Regions from separate parts of the Janthinobacterium sp. P210005 genome, predicted to be linked through region 3. Evidence: predicted binding sites of a transcription regulator. Region 3 holds the regulator's gene; each other region holds the start of a gene.

Region 1 (5,507 bases), on a different contig from region 3:
CGACTGCGTGCCTTCCGTGCCGGCCATCGACTGGCCCAGCACGGTGACGGCCGGCATGGTGACGTCGGCCGCGGCGGCGTCGGCGGCCTGGGCCGGCAAGACGGTGCCGGCGGCTAGGCTCAGCAGGGCGACGTGTAACAGGCGGGGGAGGGGGCGCAAGGCGGGCTGGCGCGAAGGAGGGAAGACTGTCGTCGATTGCATCATTTTCCTGGCATATTGTAGTTGTGTGTTTTCCTATCTCGTCTGGCGAGGTGCGCAGTAGCTGGGGGATGGCGTGACGCTGGCCCGTGGTCTGGCTTGGATAGCAGTTCCACCGCAAGGCCCGGCGCGTGCGGGCAGTGGAAAAGAAGGGCGCGCGATTCCCTTCACTTGTGTGAATAAGAATCATTATCAATATAAGTGGTATTTGTTAAATAATCAAGCGTGCGCACCAAAAGAGTGCGGGCAGGAGTGGAGGCAGACCAGGGGCGGCGCATGGGCTGGCCTTCTGCGATAATGCAGGCGCTGATAAAATATTTTCCTCATTGAAAGAAATGCATGCGTACATGGATCGCTTGTGCCGGATGGTTGTGTGTCGTGTCGCTGGGCCAGGCCCAGGAGCACGCGCCGCCGGCTATCCCCGCGCCGCTGCAGAGCGCCAGCGTGCCGCCCGCCGCCGTGCCACCGCCGCTTGTGCCGCCACCGCTCGTGCCGGCACTCCCTGCGCCAGCCACGCCCGTGGCGCCAGCGGCGCCGGCGGGCGCGGAGGAAACCTTGCCATCGCAAACGGTGACGGTCACCGCCAGCAGCGACGCCAAGGCGCCGCGCGTGCGTTTCACGGCTTACCGCGACAGTTATCTGACGGCCCGGAAAGTGTGGCAAGTGTCGAGCGGCAGCGTGGTCATGGCCCTGCGCCTGATTCCGGCCAAGCTGAGCGCCACCATCGACGACGTGCGCGTGGCCTTGCAAGGCAATGGCGCTCCCATGCCGATCAAGGTGTCCGATGGCGGCGTGTTCGTCGTGCCGCTCAACGAAGATATCGCCGCGCAGGACGGTACTTTCCTGGTGAATAAGAGCAGGGGCGAGTTGACGGCGAATATCGTGCTTCAGCCGTCCGTGGCGCGCGATGCCTGGAACGTCAAGCGCGTGGGGCAGGTCTTGCAGGACGCCCGGCGCGCCGTGCGGGCCATCACGCCGTGGTACAAGCGGCCGTTCGCCAGCGACGTGCAATCGCTGGCGTTTTGCGCTGCCGAGCGGGGCAGCGCGCTGCAACTGGTCGAAGGCGAGCAGCTGATCGCCACCCTGCCCATGAACGAGGCCGCCGTCAACGACATCAACCAGCCCGTGTTTTGCAAGATTTTCGATGGCGAAGACAAATACCCGGGCCACTACCGCGTCGTCTTGCCCGAGCAAGCCACGGTGCTGCTGCTGTAGAAGCTAGCTAGGCTGGCGCTGCACCAGCTCCAGCGCCGCCGCCAGGGCCAGGTCCATCGTGGCCTGGTGAAAGATCAGCCATTGCGGCAACAGCGACAGTGCATGGCGCCCCTGTTCCAGGTCGCCTTCATCGACGGCGGCCCAGGCATGGTGCAGGCCGCTGAGCACGCGCGCATGCTGTTCGCGGTGGTTGGCCAGCGAGGGAAAGGCGATTTGCTCCATCAAATCCTCTTCCTCGCGGAAATCGCGTTCGACGGCCGCGATCAGCTCGCGAAACGCCATGCTGAAATGCTGGTCGCCCAACTGCTGCAGCCGCGCCAGTTCCTGAAACAGCGCTTCATGCGCCTCGTCGATGACGGGAACGCCCAGCGCCATCTCATCCTTCCAATCCGATTTACCCATGCTGATGCTCCAGGTTAAGTCCGTCACGGTGCGAAGCGGACTGTTCCAGTTTGGGCGCAGCAAAGGTGGAAATCCATGATCTGGATCAAAAGTACGGCGAAGAGGGGGAGCAAATCAAGGTAAAAATAAATGGGAGGAGAGAACAAATCCCCATCCGCAAAACAAAGCGGTTTTAACGATGCAATCCACTACCGAGCGCCGCTGAAAAACGCCGCTGGCAAGGCGTCTTTGACGCAGACAGTACGCGAGTACGGCAAGTCAAAGCAACGCAGTCAGCGGTGTTTTCTCAGCCGCGCGTATTGCTATTGCTTGGGCCAGTGGGCCCACATGCCTTGCGCATCGACATTCGGCACCTGCAACTGCTGCCCGGCGGACGTCTGCATCGCGTCGCGCAGCACGAGGGGTACGAGCAGCAAGGCCGACAGGGCAAGGCAAGCCAGCACTTTGAGCGTCAACATGGTCGTCTCCCGGTGTCCCGGCGGCGGCGCGGGGATGCGGTGCCTGCCGGTCACTTCCTTATGTACTACCATGCTTGCAGTTTAGTTCATCTGATTGAAACTTCAATTTATTGCTGTGATGCACCGCACCAGTTCGCCCGTTGCCAGGGGCTTATTTCGCCTTGCGGCTGCGCCGCGGCTTGCCTGTCGGGGGCAGGAAGGAATCGAACCACACTTGCGTCAATTGCCGCGTATTTTTCGCCGCTTCGCGCTTGACGGCGGCCGTCGCATGGCCGCGCGCCGTGTTGGCGATGCGGTTGGCGGCGCTCAGGTACATGCTCATCCAGGGGTTTTTCATGGGAAGCCTCGCAGACAGTGGGTGGGGCGGCGCGGGTTTGTCGCCCTGCCGCCATGCCCCCACTGTAGTCCGATGGCTGGCGCCGACCGTGCGCCGGCCCACATAGCCGGGCGGCGCCGGCGATGGCTTGAGCCAGGTCAATACACGTCGCGGCGGTAGCGTCCGGCCGCCAGCAGGGCGTCGAGACCCTCCTGGCCCAGCAATTCTTGCAGTACAGCATCGATTCCTGCCGCCATGCCTTGCAGGCTGCCGCACACGTAGACGATGGCCCCCTGCGCCAGCCAGTCGCGCAGCGTTCCGGCGTTGGCGCGCAGGCGGTCTTGCACGTATTCACGCTTGCCGGCATCGGCGCCATCGCGCGAAAAGACGCGGTCCAGGCGCGCCAGGTGGCCAGCGTCCAGCCAGCCTTGCAACTCTGTGCCGCAGACGCTGTCAAAAGCTTGCTGGCGCTCGCCGAACAGCAGCCAGTTGCGGGCCAGTCCCGCCCGCTGGCGCGCGCGCAAGTGCGAGCGCAGGCCGGCCAGGCCGGAACCGTTGCCGATATAAATGCAGGGCACGTCGACCAGGGCAGGGGCGAAGGCCGGATTGGCTTGCAGGCGCAGGCGGACGGTGGCGTTCAGCGGGGCGAAGCGCGTCAGCCAGCCGGAGCCGAGGCCATGGCCCTGATTTTCCTCGCCCGCATGGCGTTCCTGGCGCACCAGCAACTGCAGTTCGCCATCGGACGGCAGCGAGGCGATCGAGTAGCTGCGCGGCGCGTGATGGGCATTGCCGGCATCGCCATCGCTGCCGTCCGCATTGCAGGGAATGATTTCCGCCAGTGCGCCCGCTTCCCAGCTGGCGCCGGCCGGGCCCGTCAAGGTGATTTCATGCAGTTCGCCGCCCTGGCTGCCCGGGTTGAGCAGCACGCGGCGCGCCAGGCGCCACTCGGCATACGACGCTTCTTCCTGCACGCCGATGGCGTCGATGGCGCTGCCGCTGCAGCGGGCCAGCGCTGTGGACCAGTCGGCGAGGGCGGCGGAGTCGTGCTTGTCCACTTCGATCAGGGGGAACAGGGGTGTGGCGCCCAGCGCCTGCAATTGTTGTGCTAGCGCATGGCCGAAGCCGCAGAAGGCGCTGTAATGGCGGTCGCCCAGGGCCAGCATGCCGAATTCCAGGCCCGCCAGCGGCGTGCCGGAGGTTTGCTGCAGCAGGCGCGCGAAGCGGCGCGTGGCATCCGGCGCCTCGCCTTCGCCAAAGGTGCTGGCGACGATCAGGGCCCGTTCGTACTGGCGCAATTGCGCGGGATCGAACTGGTCCAGCGATTGCACGTCGACGGCCACGCCCACCTGTTGCAGGGCGCGCGCGCTTTCCAGGGCCAGGCGCTCGGCCTGGCCCGACTGGCTGGCGTAGGCCACCAGGGTGGGCAAGCCCGTGTTCGCCTGGCCCGGCGCGCCGGCGCCCAGCATGGCGCGCTGCGCCTGCACGGCGCGTTTCGCCTTGCGGCGGCCCAGGTACAGCATCCAGCCCGTGATGGCGAACAAGGGCAGGCCCAGGCTGGCCAGGGTGACGATGATGCGGCCCGGCAAACCAAAATACGTGCCCATGTGCAACGGATAAATGATGTTGACGAGGCGTGCGCCCAGCGCTTGCTGGCTGTACGGTTCGTTTTCCGTTACCACGCCGTCGGCCGCTGCAATGCTCATGCGGCTGCGCGCCCGCTCGTGCGGCGCGTCGCTGGCCAGCCACGTGAATTGCACGGCTTCGCCGGCGCGTGTCGGCAGGCGCACGCTGGCCAGGGTCCAGCCGGCCGCGTGTTGCTGGAAGCTGCTCCAGGCCGGACCGAGGTCGACGGCCGGCGCTTCTTTCTTTTCCCTGGACTGGCCTTGCTTGCCCGGCGTTTGCGCCACGCGGGGCGGCTTGCCGGCCCAGGCGTCGATATTGTCGCGCACCACGTCATAGCTCCAGTAAATGCCCGTCAGGGTCAGCGCCACGTAGACCACCAGGCACCAGGTGCCGGCCACGGCGTGCAGGTTCCACAGGAAGGAGCGGCCTTTTAATGCTGGGTCGAAGGTCAGCCAGGTGCGCCAGTCCAGCGGACGGCGGGGCCAGCGCAGATACAGGCCGGACAGGGCCAGTCCCAGCAGGCACAGAGCCAGCGCGCCCGCCACTTGCCGGCCCGGATCGCGCGGCAGCAGCAGCCAGCGGTGCAGCGATTCCGTCCACTCGAAAAAGCCCGCGCCCGCCAGCGCCGGCTGGGTGGCGCCCGTGTAAGGGTGGACATAAATGGACTCGCCGCGCCGCTGGCCATTCTTCGGCGCGAAGAAGACGCGTGGCGCCGCGCCCGCCTCGGCGTACATGGTGATGGAAGCGACGCGCTGGCCGTGTTCGGCAGCGGCAATGTTGCTCAACTGGCCAGGCGTCAGCGGCGCGCGCGTTTCCACGGCGACATGGCGCACGCCGGGATTCATGACATCGAGCAATTCATCCTTGAATGCCAGGGTGGCGCCGCTCAGGCCGATGATCACCAGCACCGTGCCGGCCGTGATGCCGATAAACCAGTGCAATTGAAACCACACCTGTTTCCAGCTCCAGTGCCAGCGCCGTTGTGGCGGGTTGGCGGCAGGCTGGCGTTGCTGTTGGCGGGTCTCCGGCGCCTCGTCGGCGCTGGCGCGCAACTGGGGTTGTGGAAGGGAGGAGGTCGTCATGGCGGCTTTCGATGGCGCCGCCATGCGGGGGTGTCAGGCATGGCGGGGAAGAAGGAAGGCTGACATTTTAACGCAAACGAGAATCATTCGCAAATGATGGCGCGGTGGCACTGTTGCGCAAAATGCCCGCGCCAGGCTGGGATGATGCTTTTGATAATTTACATCGTCGTGAAATTGTGTGAAAATGAAAATCATTCTCATTCGTGATGCAGT
Region 2 (5,507 bases), on a different contig from region 3:
CACCACCACGCTGGCGACCGACCAGACGAGGTTTTCGCCGCTGGGCTGATTGCCGATCAGCGGTTCATGCGGCCAGTTGTTCGTATAGGTCACTTTCTGGCCCGGACGCTCGGTGGCGGCGGCCCACGCCGTCCAGAAGAAGAACTGCGTCATCTGCGCGCGCCGCTCGGCGCTGGGCAAGGTGTTTTCCTTCATGGCGAAATGCTCGCGGCTGGCGTGCAGCGCAGGCGCATCGGAGAACAACTGGTCGTAGTAGTGCGCCGTGCTGGCGATGGCTTGCACGCGGCGCGGCGACAGGCGCAGCACTTGCGCGTCATCGACCCGGTTGCCGCGGTATTCCAGCTTGAGCGCTTCGCGCAGCGCCGCCTGCGCGGGGCCGTCGAGCGCCGCGTAGGCCTTGCCATGCTGCTCTTGCGCGGCCAGTTCCAGCCAGGCCGTCAGTTCGCGGTGCAGCCAGTCTGCCGTCCAGTCGGGCGCCTGGTAGGCGCCGTGGCCCCAGATGGAGCCGAGCTGCATGCCGCCGACGGATTGCCAGGCCGTCTGGCCGTCGAGGATGCCCTCGCGGTCGAACAGTTGCCGGCCATCCTGCGCCAGCACTTGCGCGGGGATGGGCGGCGCCTGCCGGTAGACTTCCGTGCCGTAGTAGCCAAGTAGCGAAAACGTCACGATCAGCACACCGATCAGGGTGAACCAGAGTTTTTTGTACGGACCCATGGGTCATTCCTTTGTCAGTGCACCACGGCCGGCGCAAAGCGCTCGAACAGGATATTGTTTTCAGTATGGATGTGCGCCATCAGGTCTGCACGGAAGGTGCGCAAGCCCGTGTACAGCGCGCGCCAGGTGGTGCAGGCGCCAGCAGGGGCGGTGATATCGTTCGTCATTGCCTCCATCGCGCGCAAGGCCACGCCATGGTCGTCGTGCTCCATGCGCATGACGTTGATGGGCGCACCGGCCCGCGGGCCCTGGCCGCGCACGATCATCGGGAACAACACGTCTTCTTCCTTGCGCATATGGCTTTCCAGCTCCTGCGCCATGGCCGACAGGTGTTCCGCCAGCCCGTGCGGACAGTCGGCGCGGTCGCCATGCACCTGCTCGACCTTGCGTGCCAGGCGTATCAGTTCGGGCAGCTGCTCGCGGTGCACCGCGTGGTAGCGCGCCAGCAGGTGTTCCACCAGCTCGGTGGCCGAGGCGTCCTGCCAGTCACGCTCGCCGCTGGCGTCAATCCGTCCTGCCAGCAGCCGCAATTCCTCGACGATGGGCGCCGCATCCACGCCGGCCGCTTCGGCCGCCGCGCGCAGGGTCTTGTTGCCGCCGCAGCAAAAATCCAGGCGGTGCGCATCGAACAGGCGCGTGGCGCCAGGGATGCGGCGGGCCAGTTGGCCCAGGGATAGGTCGATCATTTCCATAACAGTTCCTTGAGGATGAATAGGTAGATTTATTGCGCCGCGCCCGCGTGGTAGACGCCGGGTACGGGTTCGCCAGTCACTTCCAGCACGCCCACGGCGCCCTTGCCGGCGCGCGACAAGGCATGGTCGACCAGCAGATAGCTGCCCGGATGCTGTACCTTGAGTTCGACGATGGTCGCGCCGCCCGGTGCCACCAGGGTGGTTTGCACGTCGTGTTTCGGGCTGCTGATCGAGCCTTCGCTGTATACCTTGTCGAATATCTCGCCGATGATGTGGAACGATGAAATCTTGTTCGGGCCGCCGACGCCGAAATAGATGCGCACCGTCTCGCCGACTTTCGCCTGCAATTTGTGCGTCTTGCTCAAGGCGCCCACTTCGCCGTTGAAGACGTAGTAGTCGGGCAGTTCATTGGCCATTTTTTCCAGGTTCGGTTCCTGGTGCACGGGCGCGCCGTGCGGACGGCCCGTGTACATCTCGCCCTGCATCACGTAATACTCGCGGTCGACTTTTGACAGGCCGCCTTCCGGTTCGACCAGGATCATGCCGTACATGCCGGCCGCGATATGCTGCGGCACCAGGGGCGTGGCGCAGTGGTACACATACAGGCCCGGATTGAGCGCCTTGAAGGTAACCGTCTTTTCCTGCCCCGGCGCCACCTGCGTGTGCTGTCCGCCGCCATGGCCGCCCGTCACGGCGTGCAGATCGATCGAGTGGATCATCTTGCTGTCCCTAGCGTTGAACAGGGTCAGTTCGACCGTGTCGCCCACCTTCGCGCGCAGCATCGGGCCAGGCACTTGCCGGTTGAAAGTCCAGTAGGTAAAACTGGTGCCGTCATCGAGCTTGCCCGGCAGCTCCACCGTCTCCATGCGGTATTTCAGGGTTTGCGGCGCACGCGCGCCGATGGCAGCCGGCACGGAGGCAGGATTGGCGGCCACGCTGACGGCCGATGGGTCGGGACCGCGCATCGGCGATGGCGCGGGCGTGTACAGGGCCAGCGCAGCGGCCTGGCTCGATTCGCTGGCCGCGCTGCCGGCGCCGGCAGCCTTCGGCGCTCCCACTTCGGCCAGCGAAGTGCCGCTCACGACCAGCTTGCCTTCCATGCCGATCTGGCGGTGGCCGGGAATCGAGCAGTAATAGGTGAACGTACCGGCGCGCGTGACCTTGAAGCGCACGGTGGTGCTGCCGCTATTGGCGCTGAATTTGCTTGAAGCCACGTTCAGCTCGGGGATCAGCAGGTCGTGTTCGGCGCCTTCGCCGCTTTTCAGCACGAGTTCGACCGTTTCCCCCACCTTGGCCGCCAGCACCGGGTTGACCTGGCCCTTGGCGTCGATGAATACCATCTTGCCGTTGACGATATTGGTTTGCAGTTCATAGCGCTTGACCACGGCGGTGGCAGGTTTGGCGGCAGTGGCGGCAGCGCTGGCAGGCAGGCTCGCCTGGGCCTGCACGGACAGGGGCATGGCCAGGACACAGACGGCGGCGGCAATGGCGCGGAGGGAGGGAGTCGTTTTCATCAAGCTTTCCTTGGTCTTGTATGCCGGTTTGGCACTCATACCTAGGCAAACCGTGTGCCAGGAAAAACTTGTTTTAAATCAATGATTTGAAAAACACAGGGTCGTAATAACCCTTGTTTACCGTGGTTCGTTGTACCCTGCATGGTACTTATGACCACCACTGCCATCCACCTGCTGCTGCTCACCGACCTGGTCGCCGACCTGCCCGTGGCAGTGCGCCTGCAGCGCCTGGTCGGCAGCCTGCGCGCACACTTCGGCTGCGAAGCCGTGGCCTTGCTCAAGCTCGATGGCGAGCACTTGCGCCCCGTGGCGATGGCCGGCCTGGCCAGCGACGCGCTGGGGCGTCGCTTCGCCGTCGCCGACCATCCGCGTCTGGCCGCCATCCTGCAACGGCGCGGCGTGCTGTGCTTCCATCACGACAGCTCCCTGCCCGATCCCTACGATGGCTTGATCGCCGAGCGGGCCGGCGAGCCGCTGCCCGTGCACGACTGCATGGGCATGGCACTGGACCTGGAAGGCGAACGCTGGGGTGTGATCACGCTCGACGCCCTGCAGGTAGGCACCTTCAATGGACAGGCGCAGCGCGACCTGGGTGAACTGGCTTGCGCCATCGAGGCGGCCGTGCGCGTGACCCGCCTGGAAACGGAAATCCGCGCCCTGCGCCTGTCGGGCGGCGCCATGCTGGCCGATGCGCAAGCGCCGCGCGAGGAACACGATTTCGTCGGCCAGAGCAGCGCCATCACGCACTTGCTGCACGAGTTGCAAGTGGTCGCCGATTCCGAACTGCCCGTGCTGCTGCTGGGAGAGACGGGCGTCGGCAAGGAACTGTGCGCGCACCGCCTGCACCGGCTGTCGCGCCGCGCAGGCAAGCCCTTGATCCACGTCAATTGCGCGGCCTTGCCCGAGTCCCTGGCCGAAAGCGAATTGTTCGGCCATGTACGCGGCGCGTTTTCCGGCGCCGTCAGCGACCGGCCCGGGCGTTTCGAGGCGGCCGAAGGGGGTACCCTGTTTCTCGATGAAGTGGGGGAATTGCCGCTGTCGATACAGGCCAAGCTGCTGCGCACCTTGCAAAATGGCGAAATCCAGCGCCTGGGTGCGGACCGGCCGCGCCGCGTCAACGTGCGCGTGATCGCCGCCACCAACCGCAGCCTGCGCGAGCATGTGCGCGATGGCTCGTTCCGCGCCGACCTGTATCACCGCTTGTCCGTGTATCCCGTGCCGATTCCGCCGCTGCGCGAACGGGGCAATGACGTGCTGCTGCTGGCCGGTGGTTTTCTTGAGCTCAACCGCGCGCGCCTGGGCTTGCGCAGCCTGCGCCTGTCCGCCGCGGCGGAAAATGCCCTGTGCCACTACCGCTGGCCGGGCAATGTGCGCGAACTGGAACATGTGATCAGCCGGGCCGCGCTGAAAGCCGTGATCCGCGGCGCGGACCGCAAGGACATCGTGACCCTGGAAACGGATATGCTCGACCTCGATGCGCTGGAGGCGCCAGCCGGTGCGAACGCGTCGCTGCCTGCGCCGGCTGCGTGCGGAGCGCCAGCGGCGCCGCTGCTGTCCATGCATCAGATCGTGGAAGCGAGCCAGCGCCAGGCCATCCGGCAAGCGCTGGTGCTACATCAGGATAACTGGGCCGCTGCCGCGCGCCAGCTGGGGCTGGACGCCAGCAATCTGCACAAGCTGGCGCGCCGGGTCGGCTTGAAAGCCTGAGCCCGGCTAAAACTCAGCGGTGAATGACCAGGGTGGTCGGCAGGCTGTGCAGGTAGGCGGCCAGGTCCTTGATGTCCTGGTTGCTCAGCGGTTTCACCTGGCCCGTCATGATGGCGTTGTTGCGGCCATTGGCCTTGTCGCCCCGCTTATACGCCGTCAAGGCGTGTTCCAGGTAATCCTTGTGCTGACCCGCCAATTTCGGATAGGACGGGTCGATGGGCGAACCGTAATCCTTGCCGTGGCAGGTGGCGCAGCTGTATTTTTCGGCCAGGGCCTTGCCCGTATTGATATTGCCGGCGGCGCTGGCGCCGAACGAGACGGTGGCGCAAACGAGGGCGGCGAGTAGTGTTTTCATCATCTGGCTGGTCCTCAGTTCGGCTTGGCTTGTTGCGCATAATACGCGGCGACATCGGCGATATCCTGGTCCGACAGGCTGCTGGCGATGCCCTTCATGCTGGGGTGCTTGCGATCGCCCTTCTTGTAGGCTTGCAGCGCATTCTCGATATATTTTGCCGGCTGGCCGCCGATCATCGGCACCTGGAACACTTCGGGGAAGGTTGCCTTGTAACCGGGGATGCCATGGCAGCCGATACACATTTCCACCTTGGCAGTCGCTGCCTTGGCGTTTCCTACAATGTCAGCCGCTGTGACGGCATTTGCTATGCCGGCAAGCACGAGAAGTGCAAATATTTTTTTCATAGTGGCAATGTGAACAAAGGTAATCGGAGAAACGCCAGAGCTGGTTTTTATTGATTTTATGTGTTGACAATTAAGGTTGACAATTAATCTGCTGCTTGCCGATTCTAGCCAAGATATTCTTGCAAGTCCACCTATAAAACCCGCATTGTAGGCAGGCAGGCACAGGCCGTCCGCGTGGCAG
Region 3 (5,507 bases):
CTTCGAATAGTCGAGCACGTCGTTGAGGATGCCCAGCAGCGACTGGCCCGCCACTCTGACCATGGTCAGATACTTGCGCTGTTCCGTGTCGAGCCTGGTATTGCCCAGCAAATACACCATGCCCAGCACGGCATTGAGGGGCGTGCGGATTTCATGGCTCATGTTGGCCACGAAATCGCTCTTCGCGCGGTTCGCCGCCTCGGCCCGGTCGCGTTCCTGTTCCAGTTCCGCCGCGCGCGATTCGAGTTCCTGCTGCAGGCGGTCGCGTTCGCTCATCAGGCCGTTGAACGCTTCCGTCAGTTCGCCGATCTCGTCGCGCTGCTGCACCGGCACGGGCGTGAAGCGGCTGCCGCTGGTGCGCAGGGCTTGCAGGGTGTCGCGCAGGCGCACCAGCGGCGACAGCAGGCGCACGGTGACCCAGCCCAGAACAAAGGCGGCCAGCAGCGAGGCGAGGATGCTCCACAGCACCAGCCGGTACAGCACGCCATCGAACGGCTCGAAGGCATCCTCGACGGGGAGCGAGGCGGCCAGCAGCCAGTTTACGGATTTCAGGCGCTTGAAGCTGTTGACGGCCGTGATGCCGCGGCTGTTGGTGCTGACCATGCTGCCTTCGCCATCTTCCTGCAGCAGCCGGGTCGTCGTCAGGTTGGCGTTCGGCTGGCGCGGTTGCAACAGCCGGCTGGTATCGGGATGCAGCACGTAGCGCGGCACGGCGCCGCGCGTGAGGATGAAGTAATAGCCGTTCTTGCCGATCTTTTCCGAGCGCAGGCGGCCCAGCAGGTTGTCCTTGTACAGGCGCAGCACGCCGATCACCACGCCGGCCACCTGGCCATCGGCGGCCAGCACGGGCGCCACCATCTGCACGATGGGCATGCCGCTCGACTTGCCCAGCATCGGTTCGGTGATCATGGGCTGGCGCGTGCGCAGGACGGTCTGGAAATACTCGCGCTCGGCGACGTTGATGCCGGCGCGCCCCGCTACCTCCGGCATGTCGGCCACGACGGCGCCATGCGCGTCGAGTACCAGCACGTCATCGAACAGCACCAGCATCGAGCGGCGCGAATAGTATTCGCGCAATTGGGCGGGCCGGGCGATCAATTCCGGCGGCTGTTGTCGGGCCGTCAGGGTGACGATCTGCAGCAGCATGCCCAGCTTGTCGTCGAGCTCGGCGGCGGTGCGGGTGATCAGGGACGATTGCTGGCTCAGCAGTACTCGGGTGAAGTCGTCGCGCATGTGCTGCACCTGGATCATGGTGACCAGCGCGATCATGGCGATCGAGGTCAGGCTGGTGGCCAGCGCGACTTTTGCTTTAATGCCGAGAGGCTTCATGATTTCCTTTTCAGTACCGGGCGGCACAGGCGGCAGATAATGCTGTCAGGAATTTTCCTATCAATGCCCCAGCTTGGCAAGCGCCGCCGCGCAAATTGCCCGCCCCCTACGGGCTTTTGACGATGTTGCCATATAATTAAAGGCTGGACGTCGTTTATTCGCCGAATTTACGGTGAAATTGGCATACGGCAACCCTGTATGCGGCTGTATGCAGTAAACTTGTTGTTGCATTTTCTAAAAGGTACCGACATGACTGAAGCGCTACTCACTCCAACCTTGCCCACCGTGAACGTGGAGGCGTTGCGTGCGCGATGCTCGACCTGCAGCATGCATCAATTGTGCCTGCCGATGGGCCTCGATGTGGGCGACATGGACAGGCTGGACCAGATCATCGGCCGCCGCCGCAAGATCGTGCGCGGCGCCTCGCTGTTCCGCATCGGCGACTCGTTCCAGAACCTGTATGCGATCCGCCTGGGGCATTTCAAGACGTACCAGATCAATCCGGGCGGCGAAGAGCAGGTGACGGGCTTCCAGATGGCGGGCGAACTGCTGGGCATGGACGCCATCAGCGCCGACCGCCACCACTGTAATGCGGTGGCGCTGGAAGACAGCGAAGTGTGTGAAATCCCGTTTTCCAGCCTGGAACAATTGCTGGGCAATATGCCGACCCTGCTGCGCCATTTCCACCGCATGATGAGCCAGGAAATCACGCGCGAGCAAAGCGTCATGCTGTTGCTGGGCAATATGCAGGCGACGCAGCGCTTTGCCGCCTTCATCGTCAACCTGGCGTCGCGCTATGAAGCGCGCGGCTATTCGGGCAGCAATTTCCAGCTGCGCATGTCGCGCGAGGAAATCGGCAACTACCTGGGCCTGACCATCGAGAGCGTCAGCCGCCTGCTGTCGAAGTTCAAGAAGGAAGGCTGGTTGCGCGTCTCCAACCGGGAAATTGAAATCCTGCAGCCGGCCAAGCTGAAAGCCATTACGGCCGGCACGGACGTCTGCAAGTAACAGCACCGTCAAAACCTGCTGCGCGTCGCGCTTTGCGGCTTGCGATGCTCGCTGTGCTATAGCACAGCTGCGCTTCTCAACCACAAATCACTGCCGCTCGCTACGGTTTTCCCGGCGCTGTACGTTATAGCTCTTCATCCGCATGCAGCGCGATGCTGCGCTGCAGGGGCCAGGTCCAGATGCCGGACAGGCGCCACTCGCGTTTGTCGTTTTCCACCAGCACTTGCCAGCGGCTGCGCTCGAGCATCGGCAGCGCCACGGAAAAATTGCCGGCCGCATCGGGCTGCACCAGCACCTTGATATCTTTTTCCGGCAGGGTCGCATGCGCCAGGTGCAGCTGTAAAGGCGCCTGATAGGCCTTGCCGAAGCTGTGCACGGAACCGGTCAGGCGTGCTTGCGCCACGTCATACGACAGGCGCGTATCCATCGCCAGGTCGCTGGCGATCGTGTCACGCTTCAAATCCTGGTTGATCGCCTTGCCCTGCTTGTAATAATCGCCCACCACCAGTGCATCGGGCTGCGTAAACGCGATATAGCCCATGAAGCTGCCGACGACCACGGACAGGCCGGGGCCGATCATCAGCAGCCATGGCCAGCGATGCTTGTACCACGGTGCAACGGGTGCTTGCAGTTTCAGACTGTCGGACATGATATTTCTCCTGTTTAATCAGCCAGTCCCCGCATGGGGACCGGCCTTCCTGCAACTTCGTGGCGGCGGCGAGGGCACCCGGTCCCCGTCCGCCTTTCCTTGTTAACGCGGCACGATGAATACCGCGCTTTCACGCACATGCAGCGATGGGTCGTCCAGCGATTGCAATTCGATCGCAATCTTGTTCGAGCCCTTCTCTCCCACGCCGTGCGGCACGCGCAGGCGGATCGGCCAACCCAGCGTTTCCGTCGGCTGCAAGGTCACTTCTTCGCGCGTCAGCAAGGTAAGGCCCGGCAAGCCGGAAGCGCTGATTTTGAAATGCTGGCTTTGCTCCGACGTGTTCATGATCTGCAGGCGGTAGACGTTTTCGATCATGCCGTCTTCCACTTCGCGTCCCATGGAACCGCGGTCGCGGATCACGTCCATTTTCAGGGGCGTGCGCAGGGCCAGCGAAGTACACACGGCGATGATGATCAGGGCCAGGATGGAAGTGTAGATCAAGACGCGCGGGCGCATGGCGCGCTGGCGTATCTGCTTCGAATTGAAGTTGTTTTCCATCGCATGGTCGGTACTGTAGCGTACCAGTCCCCGTGGCCGGTCGACTTTGTCCATCACGCTGTTGCAGGCATCGACGCAAGCGGCGCAACCGATGCATTCATACTGCAGGCCGTTACGGATATCGATACCGGTCGGACACACCTGCACGCACAGGGTACAGTCGATGCAATCGCCCAGCTTGTCGTTGTTGCCGGCCTTCTTGCTCATGGCGCCACGTGGTTCACCGCGCTTGGCATCGTAGGTGATGATCAGGGTGTCCTGGTCGAACATGGCGCTCTGGAAGCGCGCGTAGGGGCACATGTATTTGCACACCTGCTCGCGCAGCCAGCCCGCGTTGCCGTAGGTTGCCAGACTGTAGAACAAGACCCAGAACCATTCCCAGGGACCGAAGTTCAGCGTGGTCACCGACTGCGCCAGTTCCTTGATCGGCGTGAAGTAGCCGACAAAGGTAAAGCCCGTCCACAGGGCGATGGCGCCCCATACCAGGTGCTTGGCCGTCTTCTTGAACGCCTTGCGCACGGAGGGGCCCTGCTTGTCGAGGGCCATGCGCGCGCTGCGCGTGCCCTCGATGCGGCGTTCGACCCACAGGAAAATTTCCGTGTATACCGTTTGCGGGCAAGAGAACCCGCACCACACCCGCCCGGCAATGGCCGTGACGAGGAACAACAAATACGCACAGATGATCAGCAGGGCCGCCAGATAGATGAAATCCTGGGGCCACAGCACGACGCCGAAAATGTAGAACTTGCGCGTGGTCAAATCGAACAGCAGGGCTTGCCTGCCATTCCAGGTCAACCACGGCAAGCCGTAGAACGCCAGCTGGGTAAGCCATACGCATACCCATCGCCAGGTAGCGTAGCGTCCTTTGGCCTCGCGAGGGTAGATTTGCTCGCGGGCCGCATACATCTTGATGACTTGAGGTTCCATTTTTACTTTGCGGGTGCCTGCGGATTCGACAGGCTCCAGACATACGCCGACAGCACGTGTACCTTGGATTCGCCGAGGAAATCGCTGAAGGCCGGCATGGTGTTGCTGCGTCCCTTGCGTACGGTTTCCATGATGGTGTCGGCGCTGCCGCCGTACAGCCAGGTCTTGTCCGTCAGGTTCGGCGCGCCGAGCATCTGGTTACCCTTGGCATCGGCGCCATGACAGGCCATGCAGGCGCCGAACTTGGCCTTGCCCAGCACCGACTTGACGGGATCCGAGGTGGAGCCGGACAGGCTCAGCACATAATGGGCCACGTTCTCGACATCCTTTTCGGAGCCCAGGGCGGCGCCCATCGGTGGCATTTGCCCATTGCGGCCGTGCATGATGGTGGTCTTGATGATGTCGGGTTCGCCGCCATACAGCCAGTCCTTGTCCGTCAGGTTGGGGAAGCCCTTGTTGCCGCGCGCATCCGAACCGTGGCATTGCGCGCAGTAGGTCAGGAACAGGCGCTGGCCGATGGCTTGCGCCTGCGGATCGGCGGCCACCGTCTTCAAGTCCTGGCTCAGGTACTTGTTGAACAGGGGACCGTAGTCGGCTTCCGCCTTCTTCAGCTCTTCCTCGTACTGGCCCGTCGATTTCCAGCCCAGGCTGCCGGCATAGTTGCCCAGGCCCGGATACAGGAACAGGTACGCCAGCGAGAAGACGATGGTGATGTAGAACAACCACATCCACCAGCGCGGCATCGGCGTATTGAGTTCCTTCAAGTCCTCGTCCCAGACGTGGCCCGTGGTGCCGTCAGCAGGGGCGCCCTCGACCACTTTGATTTTCGACTGCGAGTACAGCAGCACGCCGCAGCCGATGATGCCCAGCAGGGACAGCACGATGACGTAGATATTCCAGAAGCCATTGGTAAAGTCAGCCATGGTTATGTTCCTTCGCCAGGGTCATTTCGGCTTCGGCCGGATAGTCGAGCGCGTCGTCGGCGAACGGCAGGCGGGCTGCCGCGTCGAAGTCGCTGTTGCTGCGGCTGAACGTC
Region 4 (5,507 bases), on a different contig from region 3:
TATTAGTAATGTTTGGGACGATACCAAAGTGCCTTGCGCGCCAGCGGCGTCTCCTCCGGCAAGTCGGGATTGGCCAGCTCCAGCACGTGGCGCCGGGACAGCTGCAGGCCGTCCGCGAGGCGGCCGAAATGGCGCTGGAACAGCTGCGCGAAACTGCCATCGGCAAGCATGCTTTCCAATCCCCTTTCAATGTGGCGTGCCAGTTCCGGCCTGTGCCGGCCGACAAAGAAGTACAGCGCGGCCGGGTAGCGGATGACCAGGTAGGCGTCGAGCGCCAGCGGCAGGTGCGCATGGCTGGCCAGTTCGCTTTGCGCCTCGATCACGGAACGGGGAAAATAATCGATGCGCCCTGCCGCCAGTTGCTGGAACAGGCCTTCGTAGGTACTCGAGGTATCGAGGCGCAAGCCATTCGCCTGCAGGATGGCGGAGTCGGGCCAGTCGCGCATCTGGCCGGCCGACAGCCGCGCCAGGGCGGCGATGCTGCGCACGCCGCGCAGCAGCTGCGGCTGGCGGGCCTGGATCAGGGCCACGCGCCAGCCGATCAGGCCACGGTCGATGGGGATGCGCACCGGCAACAATTGCGTTTCGCGCGCGCGGCTCGTCATGGCCCAGACGACGTCGACACCGCCCGACGCCGTGGCGATTTCCTGCATCGCGCGCGTCTGCACCATGCGCAGTTCGGAGCGGCGCAAAGCATACGCCTGGCCCGACCGGGCCAGCGCCTGTTGCAGCAAGGCCGTCACATAGCCTTGCTGCGGATCATCGAGCGCCTGGTGGCGCGGATACACGAGCGGCAGCGGCGGCGGCAACGCGCCGGCGGCCGCGCCCAATGGCCACAGGGCGGCAAGCTTGAGCAGGGGGCGGCGCTGCATGGCCCCTCCTTTCCAGCGCTGTCATAGCGTTCTTATCAGAATGACAGTATCGCGCAGCAGGGCACGCTTGTCGACTGGAATACGGCAACTGTGTACAAAACAACAGCACTTTCAAGGTGACCCGCAGGGCTGGGGATTAATCCAGATCAATAAAACCGCAAATACAAAATAAATCTTGCGTGCTGCTCTGGACGGCATGCGCATGGCTCGCCTACGCTGTTTTTTTATCTGAAAAACAAGAGGAACCCATGCAGACAGCACGCTTGAATATTATCGGAATGGATCATGAAGGCTGCGCCGACAGGCTGACGGGCGCGCTCGAAGCCGTCACGGGCGTGGCCACCGTGTGCGTCTCGCTGGCGCGCCACGGCGCCACGGTGCAGTTCGACGAACGGCTGGCCACGCAAGAACGCCTGCTGGCCGCCGTCAACGACGCCGGCTTCATGGGCGAGGCGACGGATGAAGAACAGCTGGCCTCCTGCAGCGGCGCCTGCGGCCACTGCCGCCACTGAGCGCCACTGAGCGCCCGCCCTCCCTTTTTCCGCTCAGCCTTCGCGCGCGCCCCGGTCACGCAGATGCGCCAGCACGCGGCGCGGCCCCAGCGCCTGCAGATCGAATGGCGGCAACTCGATGGCATCGAGCGTATTCTTGAACAGCAAGCCCAGTTCCGTGTCGCCTTCCAGGCTCAAACGGCGGCTGAAGAACAGCGTGTCCGGATCTTCCTGGCGCCGCGCCAGCAGCATCAAATCATGCACGCTGGCGGCGATGCACAGGTCCGGCACGTCTGCATAGCGCTCGGCCACGAACACCGTGCCCTGCCACTCGAAATCGAAGGCGATGCCCGCGTCCAGCAGCCGCAAGCGCAAGCTGCGCCCTTCCAGGCTGCGCCGCACGTCGTCGGGCAATTGCGGCGCCAGCAGGCGGTTCAAGCCCTGCACGAACAGCCAGGAGGCGGGATACGGGGGCAGCTTGGACAGCAATTCGGCCAGCGGTTCCGGCAGCCGGTACGACACTGCGGGCTTGCTCATGCCGGGACGGGCGGGGACCGGCGCCGGGACGGGCAATCTTTCCAGTTGATCTTGCATGGTGCTTCCTTTCGAGGCGTTCAATGGGCGGCGTGCTGTTCCATGCCGGGCTGGCCGTGCCAGTAGCCGTCGCAGGCGCCGGCCGGCTGGCAGGCCGCCAGCTGAGCCTGGGCGCCGATGCCGCTGACCTGGCCGCGGCGGGCGCGGTCGAAGATGGCGATGACTTGTTCCGTATGCATGGCCTGCGGGCTGATGCGCGCCACCGCCACGCCCATGTCGCGCATGGCGTCGAGTTCGCGCACCAGGTTGTAGACGAGCGCCGACTGCGTCTGCGTGCCATTCAGTACGAGGAAGGGCACTTCGTCGCGCGTGCGCAGCAGCAGGCCGTCCGGCTCTTCCAGGCAGCTGTAGCCGCAATCGTCCTTCGGCAGGTTGCGGTTGCGCGCCGTGAAGCAGCGCGCGGAAAACGCCAGCGGCATGCGCCCGTAGGCGAAGACTTCCGTCTCCAGCACTTCCGGCTTCTGGCGCTGCATCTCGGCCAGCGCCGTCTGCCCCATTTCCAGCGGCATCACCCAGCGCCGCGCGCCCAGGCGCGCCAGCAATTGCAGGCTGGGGCCATTGAACAGGTTCAGATGGGGACCGGCGACGAATGACGTGCCCTTTTCCATGCAGTGCACGGCGCCCATGTCGTTGGCCTCGACCGAATAGCGGCCATTGCCCGTGATGCGGCGCAGGGTCGCCAGTTCCGCGCCCGCCTCGATCAGCGCCTGCGTCGACAGCACCACTTCCTTGCCGGCGGCGGCCAGCATGTCGGCGATATCGAGCCAGTCGGCCAGACGCACCTCATGCCGGCGCGAGCAGACGGTTTCGCCCAGGTAGACGATATCGACGGCGGTACCGGCGATCTGCTGGTAAAACTCGAAGACGGTGGCGCGCGGCCAGTAGTACAGCAAAGGGCCCAGTGAAAGCTTCAGCATGTTCATCCTCTATTTCCAAGATCTATGGTAGGCGCCCAAGGTGTGCTGCTGGCCTTCGGCCAGCTTGTCCATGGCCGCCATCCAGCCCGGCTTGACGGCGTAGCGCGCATTGCCTTCGCGGCAGGCGTCGATCGCTTCGCGCCACACGCGCGTGACCTGCGCCACGTAGGCGGGGCTGCGCTGGCGCCCTTCGATCTTCACGGCGCGCACGCCCATGGCGATCAGCTGCGGCAGCAGCGCCAGGGTATTCAGGCTGGCCGGCTCCTCGATGGCGTAATACTCTTCGTCGTTGACTTCGAAACGCCCCTTGCACAGGGTGGGATAGCTGGCGTTTTCGCCGGGCGCATAACGGTCGATCAGCACGCCGTTCAGGCGCGATTCGAGGCCGTTCGGCGTTTCCAGCCAGCGCACGGATTTCGCCGGCGAGCACACGCCGTGGGTGTTCGGCGCCTCGCCCGTCGCATACGACGACAGCGCGCAGCGCCCTTCGACCATCACGCACAGGCTGCCGAAACCGAACACTTCGATCTCGACTTCCGTCTTGCTGATCAGTTGCTCCACCTGCGCCATCGACAACACGCGCGGCAGCACGGCGCGGGCGATGCCGAAGTGTTCATGGTAAAAATTGATGGCTTCGTAGTTGGTGGCCGAACCTTGCACGGACAGGTGCAGGCGCAGCTGCGGGTGGTGCTGGGCCGCATACGCCATCAAGCCCGGATCGGCCACGATCATGGCGTCGATGCCGGCATCGGCGGCGCGGTCGATGGCGCTGCGCCACACGGCCCAGTTGTGCGGCTGCGGATAGGTGTTCAGCGCCAGCAGCACCTTGCGTCCATATTGGTGGGCGTAGCGCACGCCCTCGGCGATGGCCTTCTCGTCGAAATTGAGGCCGGCGAAATTGCGCGCATTGGTGGCATCGCGAAAACCCAGGTAAACGGTGTCGGCGCCATTGTCGATGGCCGCTTTCAAGGCAGGCAGGCTGCCGGCGGGGCAGACCAGTTCCAGCGGTCCGGCCACGCGGGTGGCGGTGGTTGATTCAAGCATCATGGTGTTCACAGTCCTGTATCGGCTCAGGGTGCAGACTATAGCCCCGCCCAGGCTGCCCAGTCCTTGACGCAGGTGAAGGAATGCATGCATGGCTGGCGCGCGTTCAACTTGCTTGACCTGGCTGTAAAATGCCCTCCTTTTCTCCCTCTTCGATTGCCCGCCATGCCCCGCAAACCGCTGCTGATCTTCCTGCTCACCCTGTTCCTCACCGTGCTGCAGGTGCAGTGGGCAGCCCCCACGGAAAGCTACGACGCCGAGGCGCTCTCCGTGCTGTCGCCCGAAGTGCTGGGCGCGTATCCGGGCGTGCTGCTGCTGTTCCTGCAAGCCGTCTTCGCGCGCCACGCCATGCCGGTGCCGCGCCAGGCCGCCACCTGCACGGGACTGCTGGCCGTCTACTGGCTGCTGGCCAATTACGTCACGTTCGACGCGCGCGTGGCCAGCTGGAGCACCTTCTCGGCGCGGGAAATCTGGGCGCACGTGCTGCCCGCCTCCGTGATCAGCATCGCCGTCTGCGGCGCCGCCTACTTCGCCGCGAGCGCCTTCATCCTGCGCCAGGGCCGCCTGAAAAAGTAAACGGGGGCGCTTTTTTCACCTGCATCAAGGATTCGTCACGCCACTGCACGCACCCTTTGACGCCACTATATTTAGTGATTAATCTCCATAAAAACACCGCATGTTGTGTTTATTGGAGGTTTCATGACGACAAATGCAGTTTCCCCCACGCGCGGCCAGGTCGACGTCGCCGCGTCCATCAATGAATACCTGGAGCGGCGCGACTGGCGTGTCAACGCCAACGCCAACCAAGGCTATTCGCTGGGAGGCCTGATACTCAACGTGTCGGGCAAGGTCATCGCCAACTACTGGCTGGACCAGGTGTATCCGCCCGAGGTGGGCGCGGCGCACCGCGAAGCGGCCCTGCACATCCACGATCTCGACATGCTGGCCGGCTATTGCGCCGGCTGGTCGCTGCGCACCCTGCTGCACGAAGGCTTGAACGGCGTGCCGGGCAAGATCGAATCCGGGCCGCCGAAGCACATGTCGAGCGCCATCGGCCAGATCGTCAATTTTCTCGGGACCCTGCAAAACGAGTGGGCCGGCGCGCAGGCGTTCAGCTCCTTCGACACCTACATGGCGCCCTACATCCGCCAGGACAGCCTGCGCTACGAAGACGTGCGCCAGTACATGCAGGAGCTGATCTTCAACCTCAACGTGCCGTCGCGCTGGGGCACGCAGACGCCGTTCACCAACCTGACGTTCGACTGGGTCTGCCCGGACGACCTGCGCGAGCAGGTGCCCGTGATCGCCGGCCGGGAGATGGATTTCCGCTATGGAGAGCTGCAGGCGGAGATGGACATGATCAACCGCGCCTACATCGAGATCATGATGGAGGGCGACGCCAAGGGCCGCGTCTTCACCTTCCCCATCCCCACCTACAACATCACGGAGGATTTCGACTGGCACAGCGAAAATGCCCAGCGCCTGTTCGAGATGACGGCCCGCTACGGCCTGCCCTACTTCCAGAACTTCATCAACTCGGAACTCAAGCCGAACATGATCCGCTCCATGTGCTGCCGCCTGCAGCTGGA

What was found. Region 3 encodes FNR, which switches genes on or off when oxygen is low (the NO sensors DNR and NnrR bind a similar motif). Its sites were predicted from a motif close to TTGATNNNNATCAA; they were not measured.
Region 1: VPH40_RS25105 (bacteriohemerythrin) is a predicted target of FNR. The motif match lies at 1,891-1,904, and genes of this name have one in related genera.
Region 2: nirK (copper-containing nitrite reductase) is a predicted target of FNR. The motif match lies at 2,989-3,002, and genes of this name have one in related genera.
Region 4: ubiU (ubiquinone anaerobic biosynthesis protein UbiU) is a predicted target of FNR. The motif match lies at 3,985-3,998, and genes of this name have one in related genera.

What each region holds. Positions count from the first base shown of each region.
Region 1 covers NZ_JAZARC010000007.1:224,879-230,385, forward strand. Annotated here, with positions in the region: gene VPH40_RS25095 (TonB-dependent siderophore receptor) at 1-201, opposite strand, end outside; gene VPH40_RS25100 (hypothetical protein) at 538-1,413, shown strand; gene VPH40_RS25105 (bacteriohemerythrin) at 1,417-1,815, opposite strand; gene VPH40_RS25110 (hypothetical protein) at 2,118-2,273, opposite strand; gene VPH40_RS25115 (hypothetical protein) at 2,425-2,610, opposite strand; gene VPH40_RS25120 (sulfite reductase flavoprotein subunit alpha) at 2,748-5,294, opposite strand.
Region 2 covers NZ_JAZARC010000003.1:114,242-119,748, forward strand. Annotated here, with positions in the region: gene VPH40_RS14200 (nitric-oxide reductase large subunit) at 1-714, opposite strand, end outside; gene ytfE (iron-sulfur cluster repair protein YtfE) at 729-1,406, opposite strand; gene nirK (copper-containing nitrite reductase) at 1,436-2,920, opposite strand; gene norR (nitric oxide reductase transcriptional regulator NorR) at 3,071-4,627, shown strand; gene VPH40_RS14220 (c-type cytochrome) at 4,641-4,982, opposite strand; gene VPH40_RS14225 (c-type cytochrome) at 4,997-5,326, opposite strand.
Region 3 covers NZ_JAZARC010000002.1:741,306-746,812, forward strand. Annotated here, with positions in the region: gene VPH40_RS13320 (response regulator) at 1-1,329, opposite strand, end outside; gene fnr (fumarate/nitrate reduction transcriptional regulator Fnr) at 1,579-2,337, shown strand; gene VPH40_RS13330 (FixH family protein) at 2,462-2,986, opposite strand; gene ccoG (cytochrome c oxidase accessory protein CcoG) at 3,089-4,471, opposite strand; gene ccoP (cytochrome-c oxidase, cbb3-type subunit III) at 4,474-5,394, opposite strand; gene VPH40_RS13345 (cbb3-type cytochrome oxidase subunit 3) at 5,387-5,507, opposite strand, start outside.
Region 4 covers NZ_JAZARC010000007.1:31,698-37,204, reverse strand. Annotated here, with positions in the region: gene VPH40_RS24210 (substrate-binding periplasmic protein) at 3-872, opposite strand; gene VPH40_RS24205 (heavy-metal-associated domain-containing protein) at 1,121-1,384, shown strand; gene ubiT (ubiquinone anaerobic biosynthesis accessory factor UbiT) at 1,418-1,957, opposite strand; gene ubiV (ubiquinone anaerobic biosynthesis protein UbiV) at 1,978-2,874, opposite strand; gene ubiU (ubiquinone anaerobic biosynthesis protein UbiU) at 2,884-3,921, opposite strand; gene VPH40_RS24185 (hypothetical protein) at 4,084-4,494, shown strand; gene VPH40_RS24180 (ribonucleoside triphosphate reductase) at 4,618-5,507, shown strand, end outside.